DNA from 2 places in the Streptomyces sp. NPDC034037 genome. Region 2 is predicted to be linked to the other one. Evidence: predicted binding sites of a transcription regulator. Region 2 holds the regulator's gene; the other holds the start of a gene.

Region 1 (14,904 bases), on a different contig from region 2:
CCGCGGCGCACCTGCTGCGTGAGGGAATGCTGCTCGTGCCCGCCGGTGACGGGTGGAGCGTGCTGGTGCCCGAGGGTGCCCCGTGGTCGCACGGCGAGGAGCCGGTCGACCGGGTGCTCACCGGCTGGGCGACGGCGCTCGCGGTGGGGTCGGGCCGGCCCGTGCTCGCCCTGTGGTGGGACACCGACCGTTCCGGCTACACCCTCGCGGCGGGCTTCCGGCGCACCGTCGGCTACGAATGGCTGGCCGGCGGCACACCCGTCGGCGAGGACGAGGCGATGCGGACGTTCGCCGCACGGCTCGGCCTCGACCCCGTTCTGGACGTGCAGGCCCTGGAGGTGCTGGCCCGCCCCGATCCGCAGGCCGACGCGCGCGCCAGGATGCTCGGCCTGGTCGCCGTCCTCACCCGCACGGGGCTCGCCCTGCCGGCGGGCCTCGCCCCCGGTGAACCGGCCGGCCGGCTGCGGGAGGTGGCGCGGGACCAGCGCGGCTCGCGCAGGGTCGAGTGGTCCGGGTGGCGCGAGGCGGTGCGGGCGGAGTTCGACGTGGTCGAGAGCGGGCCGCTCGGTACGTGGGTGCGGGGCCCCAGGGCGCGGGCGCTGGCCGCGGCCCAGGTGGCGGCAGGGCTACCGCTCGCGGCCTGGGCGGTACGGCGCCACAGCGGGGGCTGGGCCGCGGCGGCCGCGGTGCTGCTGGCGCAGGGCGCGCTGGGACTCACGTACGACCGGCTGAGGGCCCGGAGCTGACGGGCCGAGCAGCTGCTCGATGCCCGGCAACCCCCTCGGACGCCCGCGCCCCGGGCAGGCACGCGCCGCCCTCGACAGGCCTTGGCCCGGCGCGAGGCCGAAACGGTGCCCGGCGACAGCCAGGCCGCCTACTCCTCGTCGTCCTCGTCGTCCAGCCGGGCCAGCCACGTGGCCAGGCGCTCGACCGGGACCTCGAAGTCCGGGTTGAGGTCCACGAAGGTGCGGAGCTGCTCGGCGAGCCACTCGAAGGTGACCTCTTCCTCGCCGCGCCGCTTCTCCAGCTCCTCGATGCCACGGTCGGTGAAGTACAACTCATGCTCCTGATGCGGACGGTCTCTTGCCCCTCATGGTAGGCGGCCGGGACCCGCGCACACGCCGGTGGGCCCGGCCCCGAGCGACACACACTCGGGGCCGGGCCCACCGGACGGGGACCGCTGAGGCCTAGGCCTCGAAGACCTCGCTCAGGAGCTGCTGCTGCTCCTGCTCGTGGCGCTTCTTCGAGCCGACCGCCGGCGACGAGCCGTGCGGGCGCGAGATGCGCCGCAGCCGCTCGCCGTGCGGGATGTCGGCGCCGACCGCCAGGTCCAGGTGGTCGATGAGGTTGAGGGCGATGAAGGGCCACGCGCCCTGGTTCGCCGGCTCCTCCTGCGCCCACAGGTACTTCTCGGCGTTCGGGTACTTGGAGATCTCCTCTTGGAGCTCCGCACCCGGCAGCGGGTACAGGCGCTCGATGCGGATGATCGCCGTGTCCGTGACGCCCCGCTTCTGCCGCTCGGCCTCCAGCTCGTAGTAGAGCTTGCCCGCGCAGAAGACGACCTTGCGGACCGCCTTCGGGTCCACGGAGGCGTCCCCGATGACCGGCCGGAAGCTGCCCGAGGTGAACTCCTCCGTCTTGGACGCGGCGGCCTTCAGGCGCAGCATCCACTTCGGGGTGAAGACCACCAGCGGCTTGTGGTGCGGGTTGTGCACCTGCCACCGCAGGAGGTGGAAGTAGTTCGACGGCAGGGTCGGCATCGCGACCGTCATGTTGTTCTGCGCGCAGAGCTGGAGGAAGCGCTCCGGGCGGGCGGACGAGTGGTCCGGGCCCTGGCCCTCGTAGCCGTGCGGCAGGAGCAGGGTGACGCCGGAGGTCTGGCCCCACTTCTGCTCGGCCGAGGAGATGAACTCGTCGACGACGGTCTGCGCGCCGTTGACGAAGTCACCGAACTGGGCCTCCCACATCACGAGGGACTCGGGACGCGCCAGGGAGTAGCCGTACTCGAAGCCCATCGCCGCGTACTCCGAGAGCAGCGAGTCGTAGGCGTTGAAGCGGGCCTGGTCCTCGGAGAGGTAGAGCAGCGGCGTGTAGTCGTCGCCCGTCTCGCGGTCGATGAGGACCGCGTGGCGCTGGCCGAACGTGCCGCGGCGCGAGTCCTGGCCCGCCAGGCGCACCGGGGTGCCCTCCATGAGCAGCGAGCCGATGGCGAGGGTCTCGCCCATGCCCCAGTCGATCGTGCCGTCCTCGACCATGGCCGCGCGGCGCTGGAGCTGCGGGAGCAGGCGCGGGTGCACGGTGATGTGGTCGGGGATGTTGACCTGGGACTCGGCGATGCGCTTGACGACCTCCTGGGAGATCGCGGTGTTCACCGTGACGGGGAACTCGGCCTCTGGACCGGAGACGTCCATCGGCGAGGGCTGCGAGGTGGCCTCGCGGACCTCGGTGAAGACCTTCTCCAGCTGCCCCTGGTAGTCCTGCAGGGCCTGCTCGGCCTCTTCCAGGGTGATGTCGCCGCGACCGATGAGGGACTCGGTGTAGAGCTTGCGCACCGAGCGCTTCTTGTCGATCAGGTCGTACATCAGCGGCTGGGTGAACGCCGGGTTGTCCGACTCGTTGTGACCGCGGCGGCGGTAGCAGATGAGGTCGATCACGACGTCCTTGTTGAACGCCTGACGGAACTCGAAGGCCAGGCGGGCCACGCGGACCACGGCCTCCGGGTCGTCGCCGTTCACGTGGAAGATCGGCGCCTCGATCATGCGCGCCACGTCCGTCGAGTACATCGACGAGCGGGACGACTCCGGGGCGGCGGTGAAGCCGACCTGGTTGTTGATGACGACGTGGACCGTGCCGCCCGTGCGGTAGCCGCGCAGCTGCGACATGTTCAGGGTCTCGGCGACCACGCCCTGGCCCGCGAAGGCCGCGTCACCGTGCAGGGCGACGGGCAGGACCGTGAAGTCCGTGCCGCCCTTGTTGATGATGTCCTGCTTGGCGCGGACGATGCCTTCCAGGACCGGGTCGACCGCCTCCAGGTGGGAGGGGTTGGCGGCCAGCGAGACCTTGATCTGCTCGCCGTCCAGGCCGGTGAAGGTGCCCTCGGCGCCCAGGTGGTACTTCACGTCGCCGGAGCCGTGCATCGACTTCGGGTCGAGGTTGCCCTCGAACTCGCGGAAGATCTGCGCGTACGACTTGCCGACGATGTTGGCGAGGACGTTCAGCCGGCCGCGGTGGGCCATACCGATGACGACCTCGTCCAGGCGCGACTCGGCGGCGGAGTCGATGACCGCGTCGAGCAGCGGGATGACGGACTCGCCGCCCTCCAGGGAGAAGCGCTTCTGGCCGACGTACTTGGTCTGCAGGAACGTCTCGAACGCCTCGGCGGCGTTCAGTCGGCGCAGGATGCGCAGCTGCTCCTCGCGCTCGGGCTTGGTGGCGTGCTGGCCCTCGATGCGGTCCTGGAGCCACCTGCGCTGCTTGGGGTCCTGGATGTGCATGAACTCGACGCCGGTGGTGCGGCAGTACGAGTCGCGCAGCACGCCGAGGACATCGCGCAGCTTCATCATCGACTTGCCGGCGAAGCCGCCGACCGCGAACTCCCGCTCCAGGTCCCACAGGGTGAGGCCGTGCTCGGTGATGTCCAGGTCGGGGTGCTTGCGCTGCTTGTACTCCAGCGGGTCGGTGTCGGCCATGACGTGGCCGCGCACCCGGTAGGAGTGGATCAGCTCGAAGACGCGGGCGGCCTTCGTGACGTCGTCGTCGTGCGAGGCGTCGATGTCCTTGAACCAGCGGACCGGCTCGTAGGGGATGCGCAGCGCCTCGAAGATCTCGTCGTAGAAGTCGTTCTCGCCGAGGAGGAGGTTGGCGACGATCCGCAGGAACTCGCCGGAGGCGGCGCCCTGGATGACCCGGTGGTCGTAGGTCGACGTGAGCGTCATGACCTTGGAGATGCCGAGCTTGTTCAGGGTGTCCTGCGAGGTGCCCTGGAACTCCGCGGGGTAGTCCATGGAGCCGACGCCCATGATGACCGACTGACCGGGCATCAGACGCGGGACCGAGTGGACGGTGCCGAGGCCGCCGGGGTTGGTCAGGGAGACCGTGACGCCGGTGAAGTCGTTCATGCCGAGCTTGCCGTCGCGGGCCCGGCGGACGATGTCCTCGTAGGCCTGCCAGAACTCGAAGAAGTTCAGGGTCTCGGCCTTCTTGATGCCCGCGACGACCAGCTGGCGGTCGCCGTTGGGCTTCACCAGGTCGATGGCGAGGCCGAAGTTGATGTGCTCCGGCTTGACCAGGGTCGGCTTGCCGTCCTTCTCCACGAAGGAGTAGTTCATCGACGGCATGGCCTTGATGGCCTGCACCATCGCGTACCCGATCAGGTGCGTGAAGGAGATCTTCCCGCCGCGGGCGCGCTTGAGGTGGTTGTTGATGACGATGCGGTTGTCGAAGAGCAGCTTCACCGGGACCGCGCGGACCGACGTGGCCGTCGGGACCTCGATCGAGGCGTTCATGTTCTTCGCCACGGCCGCGGAGGGGCCGCGCAGCGTCACGTACTCGGGCCCGGCCGGGGCCTCGGTCGCCGGCTCCGCCTTGGCGGCGGGCTTCGCGGCGGCCGGCTTCGCGGCGGGCTTGGCGGCGGGCGCCGGGGCGGCGGCAGCGGGCTTCGCCGCGGGCGCGGCGGGCTTCTCGGCCGCCGGAGCGGCCTGGGCCGGGGCCGCCGGAGCCGCTGCGGGCTGGGCCGGGGCGGCGGGCGCGGCGGGAGCAGTGGGGGACGCGACCCCCGCGGCCGCGTCACCCGCCGGCTGCGCCGGGGCGGCGGCTGTGGAAGCGCTCGCCCCTGGCTTGTAGTCGGCGAAGAAGTCCCACCAGGCTCGGTCGACCGAATTCGGGTCCTGGAGGTACTGCTGATAGATCTCGTCGACGAGCCACTCATTGGGACCGAAGGCAGCGGCAGGGTCCTTGCCCTGCGCGTCTTGGTCGGTCGAAGTGCTCGAGTTACTGGGGGACTGTGGCGACACGGCGGTAACCGCCCTCTTCCGCTTCACAAGGTGATGGACAGCGGAAATAAAGGCTACGCCTCCATCGGCGCTGGGTGCAGACCGGGCCCGCCATCCGTCGCGTAAGTCACACTGGGCGAGTGGTTTCGGGGCTGTAAATGGCGGGAAACAAGCGGGGTTCCGCAACGCAGGATGGCCGCGCGGGTACGTCCGAAGGACGTCTACGCGCGGCGGCGGCTCCCGGGTGCCCAGGGGGCGGCCGGTGAATCGCTTCCGTTTCGAACCCTACGTCAACTTCACTCTTCGAGCAGGCCCGGAAGAGTGACCTGGATCCGGCAGCCGCGTGGGGATTCGGCCACGCCGATGTGGCCGCCGTGCAGATCGACCGCCCAGCGCGCGATGGCGAGGCCGAGGCCCGTGCCGCCGTCGTTGGCGGAGTTCTTGGCGGGGGCGCCCGCGTGGCTGCCCCGGTTGAACCGCTCGAAGACCCGGTGCCACTCGGACTGGGGGATTCCGGGCCCCTCGTCGAGCACCTCCAGGTCCAGGGACTCGGGGTAGGGCCCGCGCCTGGCCCGCACCGTCACGCGGCCGTGCGGCGGGCTGTGCTTGACCGCGTTGTCGATGAGGTTCGCCACCACCTGGTGCAGCCGCTCCGCGTCGGCGTGGGCCGTCAGCTCCGGGGGTGAGACGTCCAGGTGGAGATGGACGTCCGCGCGGGTGTGGCTGCCGGAGCCGGAGGCGATGCCCGCGCGCGCGGAGGCCACCATGTTGGCCTCCTTCAGGACGCCCGACAGATACGGCCAGACCTCGAAGCGGCGGGCGCGCAGCGGTACGACGCCGTTGTCGAGGCGGGAGAGGTCGAGCAGGGTCTCCACGAGCCGTCCCAGGCGCTCGGTCTGCTTCAGGGCCGTGCGCATCGTCTCCGGGTCGGCGGCGGAGACGCCGTCCACGACGTTCTCCAGGACGGCGCGCAGGGCGGCGATGGGGGTGCGCAGCTCATGGCTGACGTTGGCGACCAGCTCCTTGCGCTGGGTGTCCTGGGCCTCCAGGTCGTCGGCCATGGCGTTGATCGTGGTCGCCACGTCGCCCAGCTCGTCGCGCCGGTCGGCGCCGCGCACCCGGCGCGTGTAGTCGCCGTGGCTCACCGCGCGGGCCACCGCGTTCATCTCGTCCAGCGGCGCGGTGAGGCTGTGCGCCACGAACTGCGTGATGAGCAGGGTGGCGATCACCGAGAAGACGGTGATGAACCGCAGCTCGGTCTCCGTCTTCATGGCCACCAGGAGCAGTCCCGTGGTGATGAACACCGAGACGACCACGAGGGCGCCGAGCTTGGTCTTGATGGAGAACGGCCGCAGCCCCTGGAACGGCCCGAAGGGTCCGAAGGGCCCGCTCACGGCAGGGCCGGCCTCACGGCGCCGGGGTCTCAAGGGCGTAGCCGACGCCGTGCACGGTGCGGATGCGCTCGGCGCCGATCTTGCGGCGCAGCGCCTTGATGTGGCTGTCGACGGTCCGGGTGCCCGACGCGTCCGCCCAGTCCCAGACCTCCGCGAGGAGCTGCTCGCGGGAGAGGACGGCGCGCGGGGTGTTGGCCAGGCAGACCAGCAGATCGAACTCGGTGGGCGTCAGGTGGACGTCCTCGCTGCGCACCCGCACACGCCGCTGGGCGTGGTCGATCTCCAGTTCGCCCAGGCGCAGGATGCCGCTGCGGGGCGTGGTCGCGGCGAGCGCGGCCCGCTCGACGCGGCGCAGCAGGACGTGCACCCGGGCCGCGAGCTCGCGCATCGAGAACGGCTTGGTCATGTAGTCGTCCGCGCCGACCCCGAGCCCGACCAGCATGTCCGTCTCGTCGTCACGCGCGGTGAGCATGAGGACCGGGACGGGCCGCTGGGCCTGGACCCGGCGGCACACCTCGAGGCCGTCGAAGCCCGGCAGCATGATGTCGAGGATCAGCAGGTCGGGCTGCCAGGCCTGGGCGGTGTCGACCGCCGAGGGACCGTCCGTGGCCGTTTGCACAACAAAACCCTCGGCCCGCAGCCGGGCGGCGATGGCGTCGACGATCGTCGGGTCGTCCTCGACCACCAGGACCCGGCGCTGGGCGCCGGGTGTCGCCGCCGTGGCGCTGTTGTGGGAGGTGTGTGTCTGCTCCATCGCCCGCCCCTGACACTGATCGCTTGTGTTCGGTCAGCAGGGTACGGGTCGCGAAGGCACCTCGGCTACGCAGCCCTGACGCCGAGGTGCACCACGTCCGGGACGCCTCGGGCAACGGGGATCTCTTCGGTTCGTACCCTCTGGAATCCGGCATTCCGTAGAGCGTCGTCGAAAGCGGACGAGGGCTTCGCGGACCACACGGCGAGCACTCCGCCCGGGGTGAGCCGGGCTTTGCAGGCGTCCAGACCGGCGGGCGAGTAAAGGGAGTTGTTGCCCGCCGTCACCGTCCAGTCCGGGCCGTTGTCGATGTCCAGACAGAGTGCGTCGTACGTGTCCGAGGGGCCGGACGGGGCGCCGGGAGCCCTCTGGAGGTGGCTGACCAGGTCCGTGTGAAGAATTTGCGTACGTGAGTCGGCGAGCGCCGCCGCGGACAGTTCGGCGAGCGGTCCGGCCCGATGCCAGTCGATGACGGCGTCCTCGCGCTCGACCACGGTGATGCGCCCCCAGCGGGGGTCGGCGGCGGCGTGCGCGAGGGAGAACCCGACGCCGAGCCCGCCGATCAGCACGCAGGGCTCCGGGCGGTCGTCGAGGGCGTCGCGTGCCGCGTCGACGAGCAGCCGCTCGGAGCGGCCGTCGGAGGTGTCCATCAGGAAACAGCCGTTGGCGATGATCTGGAGCAGCTCACCGTGGCGCCGCAGGACGACCTCGCCGTACGGACCCTCGCGCCGGTCGAGGACGACGGGGGCGGTGGTGGGGGTGCGCATGGCGTCAGCGTAGGCGCGGGGGCCGGTGGTTCTCCGGTGAACGCGCAAGTCCTCCCCCGGCGGTGCGCGGGACGGGGGAGTCCTGCCGCGGAACTCCGGTGAGGTGGGCGTTCGCGGGTAACGCTGAAGGTGCCGGCGGCGCAGAAGAGACGTGGGCAACGCGGAAGTCGCCTTGGAGGTTGCTGTGAATCGCGTCCCACGTGGCCCCGGTCATAGACAGTGCTCGAAAAGTGGGCAAAGGGTAGGGCGGGACGGAAGGAGCGCCTCACCCGTGAACCAGAGCGTCGAGTCCTCGGACACCCTCATCGCCCCCGGGCCCGGGGACCGTGAGCCGCCCACCCGCGCGGAGCCGCCCTCTCTGGCCGAGTCGCCCTCCCGCGTCGAGCCGCCCTCTCTGGCCGAGTCGCCCTCCCGCGTCGAGCTGCCCGCCCGCGTCGAGTCGCCCACCCGTGCCGAGCCGCCCACCCTGGCCGAGCCGCCATCCCGCGTCGAGCTGCCCGCCCGCGTCGAGTCGCCCGCCCGCGTCGAGTCGCCCACCCGTGCCGAGCCGCCCACCCTGAACGCGCTCCCGTGCCAGCCGGGCCGCCGTCCCGCGCCGCCCGGACCCCGCGCGCCCGCCGCTGATCCCGGCCGGGCCGAGGGCGGCGGCGCCCGGTCCCGGCGCGTCCGGGCCAGACCCTGGCGGCTGCTCCCCGATCCTTGGGCCACCCCCTTCACCTTCGGCTACGGGCTCGTCCTCGCCGCCACCTCCCTGCTGAGCCGGTACGCCGACCCGGACACGGTCGACGCGCTGCTCCGGAGCTCCAGCACCGACGTCGCGCACCTCGCGCACAACCCCGTCCTCGTCCTCGTCGCCAGCGCGCTGTGGATCGCGGGCGGCATCACATCGCCGTACGCGATCGGCTTCCTGCTGGTCCTGACCGCGCTGGAGCGCCGGATCGGCGGCTGGCGCACCGCCGGGGTCTTCCTGCTCGGGCACTCCGTCGCCACCTTGGCGACGGAGGTGCCGGTGGGGCTTTCGGTGCTCGCGGGGCATCTGCCGGACAGTTCGCTGCACCGCCTCGACTACGGCATCAGCTTCGGTGTCGCGGCCAGCGTCGGCGCGCTCGCCGGGCTGCTCACCCCCTGGCTGCGGTGGGCCGTGCTGGCCGGCTTCGGCTGGATGCTGGTCGACGACCTGATCGAGTTCGCCGATCCGATGACCAACTGGGGCCATCTCCTGGCGCTCCTGATCGGCATCTCCACCTGGCCGCTGCTCGGGCGCGGGCGCCGTTCCCAGGCGCGCGGCGCCTGATCCTCCCCGTCCCCCAGCGGGTGATCGCTGAGAGCGAACACCCCCGGGGGAACATTGCGGCACTCACAAGCATTGAGTCGGTACAGCTCAACTTGGATGCCGAAAGGGAGATCATGGCTACTGAGTCCACCTCGTACACCTCGCTCACTCTGCCTGTGCTGCCGCTCGACGACGAGGTGGTCCTGCCCGGCATGGTGGTCCCGTTCGACCTGTCCGACGCCGAGGTGCGCGCCGCCGTGGAGGCCGCGCAGGCCGCCGCCCGTGCCGAGGGCGACAGCAAGCCGAAGGTGCTGCTTGTTCCGCGCATCGACGGGACGTACGTCGCCACCGGCGTCCTCGGCACCGTCGAGCAGGTCGGGCGGCTCTCCGACGGCGACCCGGGCGCCCTCATCCGCGGCCGGGGCCGCGTACGCATCGGCGCCGGTACGACCGGGCCCGGCGGCGCCCTGTGGGTGGAGGGGCAGCAGCTGGACGACGCCGTCCCCGAGCCCCTGCCCGGCGCCGTGACCGAACTGGTCAAGGAGTACAAGGCGCTCGCCACCAGCTGGCTGAAGAAGCGCGGCGCCTGGCAGGTGGTCGACCGCGTGACGCAGATCGACGACGTCTCCGCGCTCGCCGACAACTCCGGTTACTCCCCCTTCCTCACCACCCAGCAGAAGATCGAACTCCTGGAGACCGAGGACCCGGTCGCCCGCCTCAAGCTGGCCACCGCCCAGCTGCGCGAGCACCTGGCCGAGCAGGAGGTCGCCGAGACCATCGCCAAGGACGTCCAGGAGGGCGTCGACAAGCAGCAGCGCGAGTTCCTGCTGCGGCGTCAGCTGGACGCCGTGCGCAAGGAGCTGCGGGAACTCAACGGCGACAGCAAGGACGCGGCCGAGGAGTCCGACGACTACCGCACCCGCGTCGAGGCCGCCGACCTGCCCGAGAAGGTGCGCGAGGCCGCCCTCAAGGAGGTCGACAAGCTGGAGCGCGCCAGCGACCAGTCGCCCGAGGGCTCCTGGATCAGGACCTGGCTGGACACCGTCCTCGAACTGCCGTGGAACGAACGCACGGAGGACGCGTACGACATCAAGGGCGCCCGGGCGATCCTCGACGCCGAGCACGCCGGGCTGCGGGACGTGAAGGAGCGCATCACCGAGTACCTCGCGGTGCGCAAGCGCCGCACCGACCGCGGCCTCGGCGTCGTCGGCGGCCGCCGGGGCGGCGCGGTGCTGGCCCTCGTCGGCCCGCCCGGCGTCGGCAAGACCTCGCTGGGGGAGTCCGTCGCGCACGCCATGGGCCGCAAGTTCGTGCGGGTCGCGCTCGGCGGCGTACGGGACGAGGCGGAGATCCGCGGACACCGGCGTACGTACGTCGGGGCGCTGCCCGGGCGGATCGTGCGCGCCGTCAAGGAGGCCGGGTCGATGAACCCGGTCGTGCTCCTGGACGAGATCGACAAGGTGGGCTCGGACTTCCGGGGCGACCCGGCCGCCGCCCTGCTCGAAGTCCTCGACCCGGCGCAGAACCACACCTTCCGGGACCACTACCTGGAGGTGGAGCTGGACCTCAGCGACGTCGTCTTCCTGGCGACGGCGAACGTCCTCGAAGCGATCCCGGAGGCGCTGCGCGACCGCATGGAGCTGGTCCGGCTCGACGGCTACACCGAGGACGAGAAGGTCGTCATCGCCCGCGACCACCTGCTCCCGCGCCAGCTGGACCGGGCGGGCCTGGAGAAGGACGAGGTCACCCTGGACGAGAGCGCCCTGCGCAAGCTCGCCGGCGAGTACACGCGGGAGGCGGGCGTACGGAACCTGGAGCGGTCCGTCGCGCGGCTGCTGCGCAAGGTGGCGGCGCAGCACGAACTGGGCGAGCGGGAGCTGCCGTTCACCGTCACCGACGAGGACCTGCGGGACCTCATCGGGCGGCCGCACCACGTCCCCGAGGCCGCCCAGGACCCGGCCGAGCGGCGCACCGCCGTGCCGGGCGTGGCCACCGGGCTCGCGGTGACCGGGGCGGGCGGCGACGTCCTGTTCGTGGAGGCATCCCTCGCCGACCCGGAGACGGGGGCCTCCGGGCTCACGCTCACCGGGCAGCTGGGTGACGTGATGAAGGAGTCGGCGCAGATCGCCCTGTCGTTCCTGCGCTCGCACGGGGCCGAGCTGGAACTGCCCGTCGGCGACCTGAAGGAGCGGGGCGTGCACGTCCACTTCCCGGCCGGCGCGGTTCCCAAGGACGGGCCGAGCGCGGGTGTCACGCTGACCACCGCCCTCGCCTCGCTGCTCAGCGGGCGCCAGGTCCGTACGGACGTGGCGATGACCGGGGAGATCTCGCTGACCGGCCGGGTGCTGCCGATCGGCGGCGTCAAGCAGAAGCTGCTGGCCGCGCACCGCGCCGGGATCACCACGGTGATCATCCCCAAGCGGAACGAGGCGGACCTCGACGACGTCCCGGCCGAGGTCCTGGACAAGTTGGAGGTGCACCCGGTCTCCGATGTGCGCCAGGTGCTCGAACTGGCCCTCACGGAGGCGGAGGTGCGGGTCGCGGTCGCCGCGTGAGCGAGCGGTGTCCGTGAGCGGTGGCCGGCCCTGCGAGGGGCCGGCCACCGCCCTGTGCGCGGGTCAGCCGTAGGCGAGCGCCTGGACGCGGTCGTAGGCGCCGTTGAACTTGTCGTGGTCCCCGACCGTGGGCCCGGACGAGGTGTACTGCCACATGGTGTGGAAGCCCCAGCCGGCCGGCAGCTCGCCCGGGCCGGTGTCGTAACGGGCGATCCACAGCGGGTTGCTGGCGCCGAAGCCGCTGTAGTTGCCGGTGCACTGCTTCCACCAGCTGGTGGCGGTGTAGATCACGGCGTCGCGGCCGGTGCGCGCCTTGTAGGTGGTCAGGAAGTCGCGGATCCAGCCGACCATCTCGGACTGCGACTTGCCGAAGCAGGCCGCCCCGTAGGGGTTCCACTCGATGTCCAGCGCGCCCGGCAGCGTCCTGCCGTCGCGCGACCAGCCGCCGCCGTTGCTCGCGAAGTAGTTGGCCTGGGTGGCGCCGCTGGAGGTGTCGGGCGTCGCGAAGTGGTAGGAGCCGCGGATCATGCCGACGTTGTACGAGCCGTTGTACTGCTGGGCGAAGTAGGGGTTCACGTAGTAGGTGCCCTCGGTGGCCTTGGTGTAGGCCCACTTCACTCCGCTGTTCCACAGCGTCGACCAGGCGACGTTGCCCTGGTGGCTGCTGACGTCGACGCCCTCGGTCTGGGTGGCGCCGCCGCCGCTGGGCAGACCGCCCTGGCCGTCGTGTGCGATGACGCCCTGGCCGAGCCGGGCGGAGCCGCGCGGGGGGATGTCGTCCGCCCCGGCCGCCGTGGGGAGCGACAGGAGGAGGGAGAGGGCGGTCAGTGCTGCGAGGAGAACCCCCGCCGGCGACAAGCGCGGGCGGCGGGCCGATCCGGGTCTGTGCACGGGCATGCGTGCCTCCGAAGGCCTCGGTGGTGCTCTGGGGGGACCTTGTGACATGTCGAATGGTGTGAACATGTCACTTGAAAAGCTACGCACGTAGACCGGGGGTGGGAAGAGGCGCACCGTCCCGCCGTTGGTCCACTCCTGTGGCGGTGCCTTGGGCACTCCGCCGCCGCGACCTTGCGAAATACTGGTCAGGCCGCCGGCGGCGGAGCCGCGGCGCGCGAGGCCTCGGGCGATGACTTTCAGAATCGGGAAAGCGGGACATGGGTGCTGCAGAAGAGGGCGTGCGGGGCGGGGCGCACGAGGACGCCGAGCCGGGGGCGGACCGCGAGTTCCTCTCCCTGGAGCGCGAGTTGTCCCTGCTGATGCGCCGCGCGCGGGCCTCGTCGGGTGAGATGGCGCGCCAGGTCCACCCCGATCTGGAGCCCGCCGCGTACGGCCTGCTCGTGTGCCTGGACGACTCGGGGCCGCAGCGGGCCACCGACCTCGCCGCGTACATCGGGGTCGGCAAGGCGACGATGAGCCGTCAGCTGCGGGCCATGGAGGAGCTGGGCCTTCTCGCCCGCGAGCCCGACCCGGCCGACGGGCGCGCCTGGCTCATCCGGCTCACCCCCGAGGGCCGCACCCGCTTCCGCACGGTGCGCGCCGCCCGCCGCGCCCAGTACGTGCGCCGGCTCCAGGGCTGGGACCGGGCGGAGGTCGCCGAACTGGCCCGGCTGCTCGGCCGCCTGAACGCGAGCGCGGACTAGACCGACGGCGGGCCGGCTCGGGCGGCGCGCGTCCCGTGCGGGGTCACAGTTCCACGTAGACCGCCGCCGCGTCGTCGTGTCGCTTGCCGCGGGGGAAGGTGAGGCGGTCGGGGTCGGCGTGTTCCAGTTCGCGGACCCGGTCGATGAGGTGCTGCGGGCCCTCCTTGTGCAGCAGCGCGAAGCACTCGCGCCAGTCGCCCTCGCGGAACGTCTCCACCCACCGCGTCACCCCGTCGGTGAGCGCCGCCACCGCCGTCACGTCCGCCCGCGCCATCTCACCGGTGACCGCGCGCAGGGCGGCCGAGGGGTCCGCCGCGGCCGTGAAGAAGCCGTCCTCCGCGTTGCGCAGGGCCTCGACCGCCGCTCCGTACGCGCGGCCCGCCACCTCCCGCTCGGCGGAGCCGCGCGGCAGGGCGCGCACCTGGTCGCGCAGGGCTTGCACGGGGGGCGACATCTCGGCCAGGCGCCGGTCGAGGACGGCGGTCACCTCGCCGCCGGGGCCCGCGAGCAGGAGCGCCGAGTCGGACAGGACCAGATGTTCGACGCGCTCGGCGTCCCACCGCACCAGCACGACGGTTGCCTGAGGCGTGCGAGGGTGAGAAAGGTCACAGGTTGAACCATGTGCGTCGGCGGTACGCGAGATACCGGCCGACAAGATCTCAGGGAGCGTCATATCCCGTCGCGAAACGGACAGTTCCCCCAGTGCGCCGCCGAGGCGCGCGGTGAACCAGGGAACGGAATGCAGACACCCCACCGCTCCCTCGGGCGGCGTCACACCGTCCAGCAGGACGAGGGATCCGCCGTGTCCGGACGCGGGAAGCGCGACCGAGGCGTAGTCCTCGTTGGGGCGAGCGGGGTCTCCGGGCTCGGTGGCGAGTTCGATGCGCATTCGGCCAGTCTGCCCGAGGCCCGCGCGGGGGTCGCCGGAAGCGGGCGAAGGGCCCCGCGCCGGCCCGTACCGGCGGGCCACGCGCCGGAATTGGACCGGAATGATCAACTCCGCCGGGGTGTGGCGGCGCATCCTGCCAAAGCCCGCCGGGCACGTCCAACCGGCGCCCCGCATATGCCCGCTGTTCCTCACCCCGGGACTTGCCCGCCAACTCCCCGCCGATGTTCACTCCTTCGGGTGGCCAGGCAGGCGATGCGCGACCGCCACCCACCGGCACTGGAAGGGTCAGGTGCCGTAACCGGGGGCGCGCTCGTGTTGACGGATCGTCACCCGGGCCCAAGGGCAGACGAAAAACAGGAATGCGAGCACCGGTGCAGAAGATGCGGCCTCGGCGCAAAGGCAAGCAGACGGCCCCCGAAGGGGCCACGCCGGGCGCGACCACACCGACGGAGCGTGCGCCGGAGCGCACGGCCGCGGACCCCGTGACGGCAGCGGCAGGAGTGGACGCGGCCCGGCCCTCGGGAGCGGCTGCCCCGCCCCCTCCCGCCACCGGAGCCCGTCCCATTGGACCTGACATGACACCGTCAGGGGCATCGGCCGGGGCGGCGGCAGGGGCACCCCCCGGGGCAGCGGCCGGAACGCCC
Region 2 (14,904 bases):
CGCGGCGGCCACCAGGGCGCTGTCGGCGATCTGGACCTTGTGGTGCGCCTCGTAGCGCCCCTTGAGGCCGCGCAGGATCGCGATGGAGTCCTCCACGGACGGCTCGGCGACCAGGACCTGCTGGAAGCGCCGCTCCAGGGCGGGGTCCTTCTCGATCCGCTCGCGGTACTCGTCCAGGGTGGTGGCGCCGACCATGCGCAGCTCGCCGCGGGCCAGCATCGGCTTGAGCATGTTGCCCGCGTCCATGGCGGAGTCGCCGCCGGCGCCGGCGCCCACGACGGTGTGCAGCTCGTCGATGAACGTGATGATCTGGCCGTCGCTCTCCTTGATCTCGGACAGGACGGTCTTCAGGCGCTCCTCGAACTCGCCGCGGTACTTGGCGCCCGCGACCATCGCGCCGAGGTCCAGGGAGACCAGCCGCTTGTTCTTCAGCGACTCCGGCACGTCGCCCTTGACGATGCGCTGGGCGAGGCCTTCGACGACGGCGGTCTTGCCGACGCCGGGCTCACCGATGAGCACGGGATTGTTCTTGGTGCGGCGCGAGAGCACCTGCACGACCCGCCGGATCTCCTGGTCCCGCCCGATGACGGGGTCCAGGCGCCCTTCCCGGGCCGCGGCGGTGAAATCGGTGCCGAACTTCTCCAGCGCCTTGTACTGACCCTCGGGGTCGGGTGTGGTCACCCGGCGCCCTCCCCTTGTCGTCTCGAATGCTTCCAGCAGCTTCTTGTCGGTGGCCCCGTGCTGGGCGAGGGCCTGTCCGGCCCGGCCGCCCTTGGCGGCGATGCCGATGAGCAGGTGCTCGGTGGAGAGGTACTCGTCGCCCAGCTCCTTCGCCCGCTGCGCGGCGTCGGCGATGACGGCGAGCAGTTCGCGGTTGGGCTGCGGCGGCGCGACGGTGGACCCGGTCACGCTCGGCAGCGCGGCCAGGGCCCGCTCGGTGTCCGCGCGCACGGCCGCCTGGTCCGCGTCGACCGCGGCGAGCAGGTCGGTGATGTTCTCGTTGTCCTGGCCCTCCAGGAGGGCGAGCAGCAGATGCCCCGGCGTCAGGTCGGGGTGGCCGTCCTGTACGGCCCGGTCACCGGCCGCGTTGATGGCGGCGCGGCTCCTGTTGGTCAGCTCTGCGTCCACGTGCGCTTGTCCTCCTTACGGACCGAACGGGGTACGGGTCCTGAACTCGGCCGACGGCCGGGTTTCCCTCTCACGCTGACTTAATCAACGTACACAAAGTTGAGTCTATTCCACTCAAGGCAGCGGTCGGAAGGCGGGGCGGCTATGTTCCGGTCCATGAGCAGCCACGCATCCGCGCCGATAGATCCGCGGCATCCGCCCGAGCCCTACCTCAGCTTCTGGCGCGAACGGCACCTGTGCACCTTGACCACCCTGCGCCCGGACGGCACCCCGCACGTGGTGCCGGTCGGCGTGACCTACGACCCCGAGACCGGCACCGCCCGTGTCCTCGCGCGCAGGACGAGCAGGAAGGTCGCGCACATCCTGGCGGCGGCGGGCGCGCCGGACGGGCCGGGGGCGCGGGTGGCGGTCTGCCAGTTCGCGGGCCGGCGCTGGGCGACGCTGGAGGGCCGCGCGACGATCAGGACGGAACCGGAGCGGATCGAGGACGCGGAGACGCGCTACGAGGCGCGCTACGAGCGGCGCCCCTCGCCCAACCCCGACCGCGTCCTGATCGAGATCGAGGTCACCCGCGCCCTGGGCAAGGCCTGAGCCCGCGCGGACCCGGCGCCGGCGGCCGCACGCCGCATGAGCGCCACCGGCCGCGCACGCCACAGCGGCGCCACCGTGTTCAGGTCCACGGTGACGCCGCTGCTGGGGGAAGCACCTGCGCGATCTACAACGACGGGGGAATCGCGTCAGGCGCTGCGGGGGGTGGCTGTGATGCTGTCCGGGGCGCTCGTCATGGCCCCCGGGTCCTGCTGTTCGCCCTCTCCGACCACCTGGTGGTCGCGGCGGTCGAGATTGACGAAGACCATCCCGTACCGGATGGCACACCGCACGGGCTGCGGCGCTCCTCGCGGCCGCCGCAGGCACCGGTAGGCGCGGATCTCCTCCTCGTCGTCGCGGGTGACGACGATCGGCTCGCCGAGCAGGGTGACCATCAGCGAGTCGCCGCGATGCGGGATCGCGGTCACGAGATCGATGAAGTGCCATCCGGAGCGATAGGCGGTGGCCATCTCGCGGCGGAAGGTGCGGTCGTCAGGAGGAGTGCTCATGTGTGCGCACCCTTCGGGCCCACGGTCCAGCCCGTGTCCCCCGCCGGGAGCGCTTCCACGCTGGTCCAACCGGTGTCCACCGGAAGCGCCTGCACGCTGGTCCAACCGGTGTCCGCCGGGTTCGCCACCGCGGAATTTCCGCTGCCAAGGCCCGAGCCGCTCTGGGCACCGAGGGCCACAGCGGCAGAGAAGACCGCGGCAAGCACTGAGCCAAGTATTCTCACGCGCATAGTCGGCTTCGTCCTCACTTGATGGATTCCTCTCCCCCGGCCATGAAGACGATGGCTCATTCAGGCATGTCAACGCCACAGGAGCGATGCATCATGTTCTTGCACGTTCAGGACCCTGGGGGGTGGAGATATGACCACAAGCAACACAAAACCGACACATCCCCATGCTGTCACTGACCTGTGCGACGAGGGGGCACGGCTTTACGCCAACGCGCTGCGTTCCGGACGCATCAATCGTGTCGAAGCGGAACTGGCCCCTTGCCTCGTGGAATTCGCACTGCTGCACCCGGATCCGGATGACGCCAACTGGCTCCGTCCGGTTCCTCCCTCCGTCGCCCTCGCCCAGCGTCTGCACCCGCTGGAACGCGAGATCCAGGACCGCAGGCGGCTCGCCATCGAACTGACGGACTCCTTCGAACAGTTCGTCACGATCAGCGCCCAGAGCCCCGCGAACATCCACGCGATCACCGTCCTCGAGGGCTTCGACCGCATCAACGCCGCGCTGAATTCGGCCACCGCCGAGTGCAACACCTCCGTGCTGACCATCCAGCCCGGCGGCGGCCGCCCGGTGGACGCCCTGACCCAGGCCCTGGAGCGGGACCGGCCCCTGACCGACCGCGGCGTCAGCATCCGCACCCTCTACCAGCACACCGCCCGCCACAGCCAGGGAACGCTGGCCTACGTGGACCGCATCTCGGGCGGCAAGGTGCAGGTCCGCACCCTGGAAGAGCTGATCGAGCGGCTGATCATATTCGACCGGACCGTGGCCTTCATCCCGGCGAGCGACGACCGGCGCGTGGCCCTCGAACTGCGCCACCCCGGCCTGGTCGAGTACCTCAGCAAGGTCTTCGAGCAGCTCTGGGAGCGCGCGGTCCCGCTGACCGAGGAAGTCCCCTACGACATCGCGCCCAACGGCATCACGGGCGTCCAGCGCTCCATCGCCAAGCTGTTGATCGAGGGTCACGTCGACGAGGCGATCGCCCGTCGGCTCGGCATGAACGTCCGCACCTGCCGCGCCCACATCGCCAAGATCGCCGCGGCCCTCGGCAGCGGCAGCCGCGCCCAGCTCGGCTACCTCATCGCCCAGTCGGGAATCCTCGACCAGGCGAAGCTCAGTCCGGACCGCCCGAAGTAGCCGCCCGAACCAGCCGCCAGAAGTGGACACTTCAATCACGGCGGGACGGTCCGCGCCCGCACCCTCTGCATAGAATCGCCGCGCTTCAACCGAGCGGGAGGGAGCACACATGGCCAGGGAACTCACGACGCACGCAGTGACGGATCTCTGCGAGGCGGGCTCGGCCGTATACCTGCGCCGGGCCCTCCGCGCCGGTCGCATCCGCGGTGAGGACGTCACGAGCGCCTCCTTCCCGGAGGCGCACATCACCGTCCTGGACGGCGTCGGCCGCATCAACGCGGCCATCGACCGCGCGATGAACGACGTCAGGGAGGAGTTTTTGGCCATTCAGCCCGGCGGTACCCGGCCGCCGGAGACACTGGCCGAGGCCTTCCCGCGCGACCAGGCGATCCTCAGCCGCGGCTGCCGGATGCGGACCCTCTACCAGCACACGACGCGCCACTCCCTGCCCGTGCTCGGCTATCTGGAGCAGCTGCACGGCGACGCCGAGGCCCGCACCCTGGACGAGGTGACCGACCGCCTCTTCGTCTTCGACCGGACCGTCGCGTTCATCCCGGCGAGCAAGGACCGCAGCATCGCCCTGGAGGTGCGCCACCCGGCCCTCGTGGAGTACTTCACCACCACCTTCCGGCGGCTGTGGCGGCTGGCCACGCCCATGTGGCCGCAGGCCGCCCCGCAGGTCTCCGAGGGCGGCGTGACACCTCGTCAGCGGGCCATCGCGGGCCTGCTCGTCGAAGGCCTCACCGACGCCGAGATCGCCGACCGCCTCGGCATGAACATCCGTACGGCCCGCGTCCACATCGCCAAGCTCGCCGCCACCCTCGGCAGCGGCAGCCGCGCCCAGCTCGGCTACCTCATCGGCCGCTCGGGGCTCCTGGAGCGGGACCAGTAGCGTCCGCCACCGCCAGCCACTCGCGCAGCAGCGCCTCCCGCGCGGCCGCCCGCGGCGAGCCCCCCTCGTGCCGGCGGCCCCACTCGGCCATCGCCGACAGCGTCGTCAGGAGGGTGGCCGCACCCTGGGTGAGGCGGCCGAGCAGCGCGCGGGAGAGGTCGTACTCCGTCGCGGAGTAGCCCACCGCCGCGGCGGTGTACGCGGTCAGTTCCGTCTCCCCCGTGGCGCCGCCGATCCGCACCGTCATCGTCGGGGCCTCGTCCGGGCCGCCGAGGCCCACCGTCAGCACGAGGTCGACGGCCACGCCCACATGCCGTTTGAACGACTTCACCGGTACGTCGTCGATGGTCAGCGTGTGGACGTCCGCCCAGGGCCAGAACGCCGACTGCCGGTCCCCGAGGGCCGCCACGCCCTCCGGCGTCAGCCGCACCCCGGGAGCGAGCCCGGACGGCTTCGCGCCCACGTACACATCGCCCTCGGCGATCCAGAACAGCCCCACCATGGCCATGGCCGGCTCAACTCCCCGTTCGACAGCGGAAAACCAACAGCGGAAAACAGCGAACGGGGGCCGGGAGGTTGCCACCTCCCGGCTCCCGCGTCAGCCTACTCAGGCCCTGCGAACCGCCGCCGGTCCCCTATGCCCTCGGTTATGCCCTCGGTGCCCCTACTGCTCGTGCGTCCTCTTGGGCCGCCACACCACGAGCGCGCTCGTCTGCTGCACGTCCTGGTACGGGACGAGGTCGCGGCGGTAGGAGGCGTGCACCGCCGCCTCGCGCTGCTGCATGGCCGCGGCGGCGCCCTCCACGGCCGCGGACAGCTCCGCGACGCGCGACTGGAGCGCCGCGACCTGGTTCTCCAGCTCGATGATGCGCTTGATGCCGGCGAGGTTGATGCCCTCCTCCTGCGACAACTGCTGCACCGTGCGCAGCAGTTCGATGTCACGGGCGGAGTAGCGCCGGCCGCGGCCCGCGGTGCGGTCCGGGGAGACCAGGCCCAGGCGGTCGTACTGGCGCAGGGTCTGCGGGTGCAGGCCGCTGAGCTGGGCGGCCACCGAGATGACGTACACCGGCGTCTCGTCGGTGAGTTGGTACGCCCTACTGAATCCGGACTGTCGACGGCGGCCGTCCATCTCATGCTCCCTTCGCGGCCTGGAACAGTTCTGCCCGCGGGTCGTCCCCCGCGGTCGCCTCGCGGTAGGACTCCAGGGCCTCCTTGGCGGCGTCCGACAGAGATGTCGGGACCGACACCTCCACCGTCACCAGGAGATCGCCCCGGGTGCCGTCCTTGCGGACCGCGCCCTTGCCGCGGGCCCGCATCGTACGGCCGTTGGGCGTGCCCGGGGGCAGCTTCAGCGTGACGGCGGGTCCGCCCAGCGTCGGGACCTTGACCTCGCCGCCCAGCGTCGCCTCGGGGTAGGTCACCGGCACGGTGACCGTGAGGTTGTCGCCCTTGCGGCCGAACACGGGGTGGGCGTCGACGTGCACGACCACGTACAGGTCGCCGGCCGGGCCGCCCCGCTCGCCGGGCGCGCCCTTGCCGCGGAGCCTGATCCGCTGGCCGTCGCTCACCCCGGCCGGGACGCGCACCTGCATGGTGCGGGAGGACTTGGCGCGCCCCGAGCCGTGGCAGGCCTCGCAGGGGTCCTGGGCGATCAAACCCCGGCCCTTGCAGTCCACGCACGGGTCGGTCAGCGAGAAGCCGCCGCCACCGCCCCGCGAGACCTGGCCCGTGCCGACGCAGGTCGGGCACACGCGCGGCGTGCCGTTCTTGTCGCCGGTGCCGGAACAGGCCTTGCAGGCGGCCTGGGAGGACATGCGCAGCGGCACCGTGGCGCCGTCCACCGCCTCCGTGAAGCTCAGCGTGACCTCGGACTCGATGTCCTGGCCGCGCCTGGGCTGCGTACGCGTGCCGGTACCGGCACCCGCGCCACCGCGGTTGAACAGGCCCCCGAAGACGTCACCGAGACCGCCCCCGAAGCCGCCGCCGGCCGCCCCACCGCCGCCCGGGGCGCCGCCTCCGAAGAGGTCGCCCAGGTCGAAGTTGAACGTGCCGCCGGCGCCTGCGGGGCCCTGGCGGAATCCGCCGTTGCCGAAGAGGGCACGCGCCTCGTCGTACTCCTTGCGCTTCTTGGGGTCACCGAGGACGTCGTTCGCCTCGGAGATCTCCTTGAAGCGCTCCTCCGCCTTGACGTTGCCCTTGTTGGCGTCCGGGTGGTTCTCGCGGGCGAGCTTCCGGTACGCCTTCTTGATCTCGGCCTCGGTGGCGTCCTTGGGGACGCCGAGGACCTTGTAGTAGTCCTTCTCGATGAAGTCCTTGGTGCTCATCCCCGACGTCCCTCCTCACTCATGTCGTCGCCGTCAGCCCTCGTCCGGGCCACCGGTCTCCTTCTCGTCCGATCCCTCGGCGGCCGCGGACCCCTCGGGGGCCTTCTCGGCGGCCTCCTCGCCCTTGGCCGGCTGCGCGCCGGGCTGGGGCTCGGCGACGGCCACCCGCGCCGGGCGGATGGTGCGCTCGCCGATGCGGTACCCCGGCTGCAGGATCGCGACGCACGTCGTCTCGGTGACGTCCGGTGCGTAGCTGTGCATCAGGGCCTCGTGGATCGTCGGGTCGAAGGGCTCGCCCTCCTTGCCGAACTGCTGCAGGCCCATCTTGGCGACGACGGTCTCCAGCGCCTCGGCGACCGACTTGAAGCCACCGACCAGCTCCCCGTGCTCACGGGCGCGGCCGATGTCGTCGAGGGTCGGCAGGAGCTCGGAGAGGAGGTTCGCCGAGGCGATCTCCTTCACCGTCACCTTGTCCCGCTCCACGCGGCGGCGGTAGTTCTGGTACTCGGCCTGCAGCCGCTGGAGGTCCGCCGTGCGCTCGCTGAGCGCGGTGCGCACCTGGTCCAGCTGGGCGGTCAGGCCCACATCCTGGGCGGACGTCTTGCTGTCCTTGTCCCCGGCCGGGGCCGCCGGGCCCTCCTCGGTGGAGGGCTCGGCGGCCTTGGGCGCCGCGTCGTCAGGGGTGGCGCCGGAGGGGACGTCAGGCTTGTCGGCGCTCTCGCCGAAACCCGGGGTCTCCTCGGTCATCAGGCGGCGCCGCCCTTCTGGTCCTTCTCGTCGTCGACGATCTCGGCGTCGACGACTCCGTCGTCCTCCTTGGCCTGCTCGCCGCCGGGGGCCGCGCCCTCGGCGCCGCCCGCGGCCTGCGCGCCCTGGGCGTCGGCGTACATGGCCTGGCCCAGCTTCTGCGAGACGGCCGCGACCTTCTCCGTGGCGGTGCGGATCTCGGCGGTGTCCTCGCCCTTGAGCTTCTCCTTCAGCTCACCGACGGCTTCCTCGACCTCGGTCTTGACCTCGGCCGGGACCTTGTCCTCGTTGTCCTTGAGGAACTTCTCCGTCTGGTAGACGAGCTGCTCGCCCTGGTTGCGGGACTCGGCGGCCTCGCGGCGCTTGTGGTCCTCGTCCGCGTACTGCTCGGCCTCCTGGCGCATGCGGTCGACCTCGTCCTTCGGCAGCGAGGAGCCGCCGGTGACGGTCATCTTCTGCTCCTTGCCCGTGCCGAGGTCCTTCGCGGTCACGTGCATGATGCCGTTGGCGTCGATGTCGAAGGAGACCTCGATCTGCGGGACGCCGCGCGGGGCCGGCGGCAGGCCCGTCAGCTCGAACATGCCGAGCTTCTTGTTGTACGCCGCGATCTCGCGCTCGCCCTGGTAGACCTGGATCTGGACCGACGGCTGGTTGTCCTCGGCCGTCGTGAAGATCTCGGAGCGCTTCGTCGGAATCGTGGTGTTCCGCTCGATGAGCTTGGTCATGATGCCGCCCTTGGTCTCGATGCCGAGGGACAGCGGGGTGACGTCGAGGAGCAGGACGTCCTTGACCTCGCCCTTGAGGACACCGGCCTGGAGCGAGGCGCCGATGGCGACGACCTCGTCCGGGTTGACGCCCTTGTTGGCGTCCTTGCCGCCGGTCAGCTCCTTGACGAGCTCGGCGACGGCCGGCATGCGGGTCGAGCCGCCGACGAGGACGACGTGGTCGATCTCGCTGAGCTGGATGCCCGCGTCCTTGATGACGTTGTGGAACGGCGTCTTGCAGCGCTCCAGGAGGTCGGACGTGAGCTGCTGGAACTGGGCGCGCGTGAGCTTCTCGTCCAGGTGCAGCGGGCCCTCGGCGGAGGCCGTGATGTACGGGAGGTTGATCGTGGTCTCCGTGGAGGAGGACAGCTCGATCTTGGCCTTCTCGGCCGCCTCGCGCAGGCGCTGGAGCGCCATCTTGTCCTTGGAGAGGTCCACGCCGTGGCCGTTGTTGAACTGCTTGACCAGGTAGTCGACGACGCGCTGGTCCCAGTCGTCACCACCGAGGTGGTTGTCGCCGTTCGTGGCCTTCACCTCGACGACGCCGTCACCGATCTCGAGGAGCGAGACGTCGAAGGTGCCGCCGCCGAGGTCGAAGACCAGAATGGTCTGGTCGTCCTTGTCCAGGCCGTAGGCCAGGGCGGCGGCGGTGGGCTCGTTGACGATGCGCAGGACGTTCAGACCCGCGATCTCACCGGCCTCCTTGGTGGCCTGGCGCTCCGAGTCGTTGAAGTACGCCGGGACGGTGATGACCGCGTCCGCGACCTTCTCGCCCAGGTACGCCTCGGCGTCGCGCTTCAGCTTCTGGAGGATGAACGCGGAGATCTGCTGGGGGTTGAACCCCTTGTCGTCGATGTCCACCTTCCAGTCGGTGCCCATGTGGCGCTTGACCGACCGGATGGTCCTGTCGACGTTGGTGACCGCCTGGCGCTTGGCCACCTCGCCGACCAGCACCTCGCCGTTCTTCGCGAAGGCGACGACGGACGGCGTGGTCCTGGCGCCCTCGGCGTTGGTGATGACGGTGGGCTCGCCGCCTTCCAGAACGCTGACGACGGAGTTAGTCGTGCCCAGGTCGATGCCGACCGCACGTGCCATTTCGATTCCTCCAGAGGTACTTCTTGAGTGGATCTGGCTCAAGGATGCATGAGCGCTGCGCTTGCGTCAACAGATGTGAGTCGAGGGGGCTCAACTCTTATCCAGGGCTTACGCGCAAGTCGGTGCCTCCCGGGGGTCCGGAACCCGGCTGCGGGCCACATGTGGCTGGGCGCGCAGTTCCCCGGGCCCCTTCGGGGCGCACCCCCCGGTACCGCGGCGCGCCGGGGAAGGGTTGCCTGAGCGACGCAGATCACCGCCTTGCTGGCTACAGTGCGACCGGGTAAGTGGGTAGTCTCAGACGGACTGCATAAGTTACCGCTTAGTAATCAGCCCTAGTCCGCTACGACGAGTCCCGCCTCGCAGGCCCGAGGAGCCCCCCAATGCAACTCGCCGCGATCATCGTGTCGCTGGTCCTAATCGCGGTCGGCGTCGCGCTGTTCGGCCGTGCCATCGTGCAGATCTACCGGTTCATGCGGCTCGGCCAGCCCGTCCCCGCCGGCACCCGGACCGACGACCCCGTCCAGCGCACGCTCACCGTGGTCAAGGAGTTCCTCGGCCACACGCGCATGAACCGGTGGGGCATCGTCGGCGTCGCGCACTGGTTCGTGGCGGTGGGCTTCTTCTCGCTGCTGCTGACGATCGTCAACGCCATCGGCCAGCTCTTCCAGGCCGATTGGATGCTGCCGATCATCGGCGACTGGGCGCCGTACAACGTCTTCGTCGAGTTCCTCGGCACCATGACCGTGCTCGGCATCGCCACGCTGATCGTCATCCGGCAGCTGAACCGGCCGGACAAGCCGGGCCGCAAGTCCCGCTTCGCCGGCTCGAACACCGGCCAGGCGTACTTCGTCGAGACCGTCATCCTCATCGTCGGCATCTGCATCTTCACGCTGCACGCCCTGGAGGGCGCCCAGCACCACGTGGACGGCTACGAGGCCTCGTTCTTCATCTCGTACCCCCTGGTCTCCGCGTTCGAGGGCCTGGACGTCTCCACGCTGCAGAACCTCACGTACCTCTTCGCCGGCGTGAAGATCGCGACCTCGTTCATCTGGATGATTACGGTCGCCCTGAAGACCGACATGGGCGTCGCCTGGCACCGCTTCCTGGCCTTCCCGAACATCTGGTTCAAGCGGGACGCGGACGGCTCCACCACCCTCGGCGAGCTCCAGCCCATGACCAGTGGCGGCAAGCCCATCGACTGGGAGGACCCGGGCGAGGACGACACCTTCGGCGTCTCCCAGGTCGAGCAGTTCTCCTGGAAGGGTCTGCTGGACTTCTCCACCTGCACCGAGTGCGGCCGCTGCCAGTCGCAGTGTCCCGCCTGGAACACCGGCAAGCCGCTCTCCCCGAAGCTGCTCATCATGTCGCTGCGCGACCACGCGCACGCCAAGGCGCCCTACCTGCTCGCGGGCGGCGGCAAGACCATGGAGGGCGAGGAGAAGGCGTCGGCCGAGCAGCTCGCCGACGTCCCCGCCGCCGCCCTCGCGGAGGCCGAGCGTCCGCTCGTCGGCACCCTCGAGGAGAACGGCGTCATCGACCCGGACGTCCTGTGGTCCTGCACCACCTGCGGCGCCTGCGTCGAGCAGTGCCCGGTGGACATCGAGCACATCGACCACATCGTCGACATGCGCCGCTACCAGGTGATGATCGAGAGCGCGTTCCCGTCCGAGGCGGGCACGATGCTCAAGAACCTGGAGAAGAAGGGCAACCCCTGGGGGCTCGCCAAGAAGCAGCGCGTGGAGTGGACCAAGGAGGTCGACTTCGAGGTCCCGATCGTCGGCAAGGACGTGGAGGACCTCACCGAGGTCGACTACCTCTACTGGGTCGGCTGCGCGGGCGCCCTGGAGGACCGCGCCAAGAAGACCACCAAGGCCTTCGCGGAGCTGCTGCACATCGCGGGCGTCAAGTTCGCGATCATGGGCGGCGACGAGAAGTGCACCGGTGACTCCGCCCGCCGCCTGGGCAACGAGCCGTTGTTCCAGCAGCTCGGCCAGGAGAACGTCGCGATGCTGAACATGGCGTACGGCGAGGACGACGAGGACGAGTCGACCAAGAAGCCGAAGTCGGCGAAGAAGATCGTCGCGACCTGCCCGCACTGCTTCAACACCATCGCGAACGAGTACCCGCAGCTCGGCGGCGACTTCGAGGTCATCCACCACACCCAGCTGCTCCAGCACCTCATCGACGAGGGCAAGCTGATCCCGGTGACCCCGGTCGAGGGCCTGATCACCTACCACGACCCCTGCTACCTGGGCCGGCACAACAAGGTCTACACGCCCCCGCGCGAGATCATGTCCGCCGTCCCGGGCCTGCGCCAGCAGGAGATGCACCGCCACAAGGAGCGCGGCTTCTGCTGCGGCGCCGGCGGCGCGCGCATGTGGATGGAAGAGCGCATCGGCAAGCGCATCAACACGGAGCGGGTCGACGAGGCGCTCAGCCTCAACCCCGACATCGTCTCCACCGCCTGCCCGTTCTGCCTGGTCATGCTCACCGACTCGGTCAACGGCAAGAAGAACGACGGGAAGGCGAAGGAGTCCCTCCAGGTCGTCGACGTCGCGCAGCTGCTGCTCGACTCCGTGAAGACGCCGGCCGACCCGGCGGACGATGAGGAGTCCACGGACGCGCCGGAGCCCGAGCCGGTCAAGTAGCGCCTACGGATACGACGGTCCGCGTCCCGGAACGACGCCCAGGCCGGTTCCGCCCTTCGGGGCGGGGCCGGCCTGACGCGTTCGTGCCGCGAACGGCACCGTGGCGCCCCGTTCACCCGGCGCTCACTCCGCCGCCCCCGGCGCACAACCCTTCGTACGCCTCACGAGTCACACCCCACGGAAACGATCTTTCCCAGCGGCTCACGTCGAGCCCGCAGACGCCCTGCCCCGTACTTCTGACTTCGGCGTCCATGTCATCACCCGGTTGGAGACTTCCTCAGTGACTCAGCACGTGCGCACGACCGCGCGCAGGACCGCGCGCAACAAGTTCCTCGCCGCGGGCGCGGTCTGCGCCGCCACGGCCCTCGGCCTCACCGGCCTGACCGCGGGCAGCGCGTCCGCCACCCCCGCCCCCTCCGAGCTGCGCGCCGACTACAACGGCGACGGCTACGTGGACCTGGCCGTCGGCGTGCCGGGCGCCACCGTCGCGGGCAAGGCCAAGGCCGGTTACGTCAACGTCGTCTGGGGCGGCGCGTCCGGTCTCGGCAAGCACGGCTCGACGACGGTCAGCCAGTCCACCGCGGGTGTGCCCGGCACCGTCGAGGCGGGCGACAAGTTCGGCAAGGCCGTCGACTCCAACGACATGAACGGCGACGGCTACAGCGACCTGGTCGTCGGCACCCCCGGCGAGGACATGGGCACCACCCTGGACGCGGGCAGCGTCACCGTCGTCTGGGGCTCCGCGAGCGGCTTCAAGGGCGGCTTCACCGCGGCCACCGGAGAGGGCGAGTCCGGCAACTACGGAGCGCTGCTCACCACGGGCGACTTCGACAAGGACGGCGACAAGGACATCGCCCTCAACACCCACTTCGACGAATCCAGCGCCCTGCGCATGCGGCCGGGCCCCTTCACCGCGGGCTCTTCCGCCACGCTCTCCACCATCCGGAGCTGGCACTTCGCCGGCCCGAGCGTCGTCACCAGCGGCGACTTCGACGGCGACGGCGGCGACGACATCGCCCTGGCCTACTCCGGCATGGAGATCAGCGGCACCGAGGTGGTCAGCCGGAAGTCGGGCGAGTGGAAGGGCCTGTGGTCCACCGGTGACTCCACCAACACCGCCTTGGCCGCCGGCGACTTCGACGGCGACGGCACGACGGACCTCGCCGTCGGCAACGTCCGGCCCAACCCCGAGGCCGACGACACCGCCTGCGCGGACCGCTTCGGCGGCGCCGTCCTGACCGTCTACAACAAGAAGGGCGGCAAGCTCGGCGACGGAGGCGACTCCTGCACCACGCAGAACAGCCCGTCGGTCGCCGACGACGCGGAGGCCGAGGACAACTTCGGCGCGCACCTGGCGGTCGCCAACGTCGACAAGGACGGCATCGACGAGCTGATCGTCGGCGCCGACACGGAGGCGGTCGGCACCGCGAAGAGCGCCGGCGCCTACTGGGTCCTCGCCTCGCTCGGCACCGGTGAGGCCCTCGCGGGCCCCTCCTTCAACCAGGACTCCCCGGACGTCGCGGGCACCGCGGAGGCCGGTGACCGCCTCGGCGCGGCCGTCGCCACCGGTGACTACGACGGCGACACCTACCCGGACGTCGCCGTCGGCGCGCCCGGAGAGGACGGCAAGGGCGGCGTCTGGTACGACCCGACCCAGAAGGACGGCCCGAACCTGCCGGTCACCTCGGTGACGCCGGGCAAGCTGGGGCTGACCGGAGCGGTGGAGTACGGGGCGATCCTGGGGCGGTGAGCCACCGGCTCCACCGCGTCCGTCCGCAAACGCCGGACGGGCTTGTCGAGTTCCCCGGCCGGGCTGGCTGAGTTCCCCCCAGGGGCTTGTCGCGTTCCGCTGGCCGGGTCCGCCATCAGCGGGCCCGGCCAGCGTTCCCCCCCCCCCCCCCCCCCCCCGGGGCCCCGCCAAACGTGCCGAAACCCGTCAAGCCGCCCCAACTCCCCTGTCCCGTACAACCCTTGGGCCTCATCGGTGGTCTCCTCTTCGCCGACCACGGCGTGACGCCAGGGCCAATGCCCGGTGAACGCGTCTGCTCCGCACCCCATCGAAGGCGGATGCCCGCAGGCATCCCCGCATGCCGCAGGAGAACCGCATGGCCCAGCACAAGCGCACCACCGCCGGCAGACCCGGCCGCATCCGCCTCGCCGCGGCGACGGCCGTCGCCGCCGCGCTCTCCGGCGGGCTGCTCACCGCCACTGCGGTCACCGCGTCGGCCGCGCCGTCCCCCGCCACGCAGCCCGACGCCGACTTCGACGGCGACGGCGCCGCGGACCTCGCCACCTCCGCCTCCGGCGCCAACGTCGCCGGCAAGGACGGCGCCGGCCAGGTCACCGTGACGTATGGCGGCGGCGACCGGCACCACACCACGTACAGCCAGAACAGCGCCGGCGTGCCCGGCGCCGCCGAGAAGAACGACCGCTTCGGCAGCGACACCGCCTACGGCGACTTCAACCGCGACGGCTACGACGACCTCGCGGTGGCCGCGATCGGCGAGGACGTCGGCACGGACGTCGACGGCGGCACCGTACAGATCCTGTGGGGCTCCAAGAACGGCCTGTCCGGCGGCACCACGCTGGAGGACCCGCGCCCCACCAAGCACGACTTCTTCGGCGGCCCCATCCAGGCCGGCGACTTCGACGGCGACGGCAAGGACGACCTCGCCATCGGCTCCAGCTCGGGCGCGGCCACCCTCGACGTCTACGAGGGCGGCTTCACCCGTGCCGGCGGCACCGGCCGCCACTACACCGTCACCCCGCCCATCCTCAGCGGCGACAGCGCGGGCCCGTTCAACCTGCACTCCGGTGACGTCAACGGCGACGGCAAGGACGACC

Evidence for each region. The regulator HspR, encoded in region 2, represses chaperone genes until heat shock. The targets are predictions, from matches to a motif close to TTGAGNNNNNNNNNCTCAA.
Region 1: a site for HspR is predicted at 9,270-9,288, ahead of lon (endopeptidase La). Genes of this name have one in related genera too.

Annotation. Positions count from the first base shown of each region.
Region 1 covers NZ_JBVISC010000006.1:342,200-357,103, reverse strand. The annotation lists gene ACZ516_RS22775 (hypothetical protein) at 1-746, shown strand, start outside; gene ACZ516_RS22770 (DUF6104 family protein) at 875-1,057, opposite strand; gene ACZ516_RS22765 (multifunctional oxoglutarate decarboxylase/oxoglutarate dehydrogenase thiamine pyrophosphate-binding subunit/dihydrolipoyllysine-residue succinyltransferase subunit) at 1,188-5,012, opposite strand; gene ACZ516_RS22760 (sensor histidine kinase) at 5,288-6,385, opposite strand; gene ACZ516_RS22755 (response regulator transcription factor) at 6,399-7,139, opposite strand; gene ACZ516_RS22750 (spermidine synthase family protein) at 7,205-7,903, opposite strand; gene ACZ516_RS22745 (rhomboid-like protein) at 8,175-9,197, shown strand; gene lon (endopeptidase La) at 9,311-11,731, shown strand; gene ACZ516_RS22735 (lysozyme) at 11,795-12,628, opposite strand; gene ACZ516_RS22730 (MarR family winged helix-turn-helix transcriptional regulator) at 12,886-13,371, shown strand; gene ACZ516_RS22725 (hypothetical protein) at 13,415-14,260, opposite strand; gene ACZ516_RS22720 (sensor histidine kinase) at 14,836-14,904, shown strand, end outside.
Region 2 covers NZ_JBVISC010000005.1:282,546-297,449, forward strand. The annotation lists gene clpB (ATP-dependent chaperone ClpB) at 1-1,128, opposite strand, end outside; gene ACZ516_RS19550 (pyridoxamine 5'-phosphate oxidase family protein) at 1,285-1,719, shown strand; gene ACZ516_RS19555 (hypothetical protein) at 1,866-2,225, opposite strand; gene ACZ516_RS19560 (helix-turn-helix transcriptional regulator) at 2,586-3,590, shown strand; gene ACZ516_RS19565 (helix-turn-helix transcriptional regulator) at 3,700-4,482, shown strand; gene ACZ516_RS19570 (hypothetical protein) at 4,445-4,990, opposite strand; gene ACZ516_RS19575 (heat shock protein transcriptional repressor HspR) at 5,147-5,611, opposite strand; gene dnaJ (molecular chaperone DnaJ) at 5,613-6,806, opposite strand; gene grpE (nucleotide exchange factor GrpE) at 6,840-7,553, opposite strand; gene dnaK (molecular chaperone DnaK) at 7,553-9,412, opposite strand; gene ACZ516_RS19595 ((Fe-S)-binding protein) at 9,793-12,060, shown strand; gene ACZ516_RS19600 (FG-GAP repeat protein) at 12,341-13,810, shown strand; gene ACZ516_RS19605 (FG-GAP repeat protein) at 14,166-14,904, shown strand, end outside.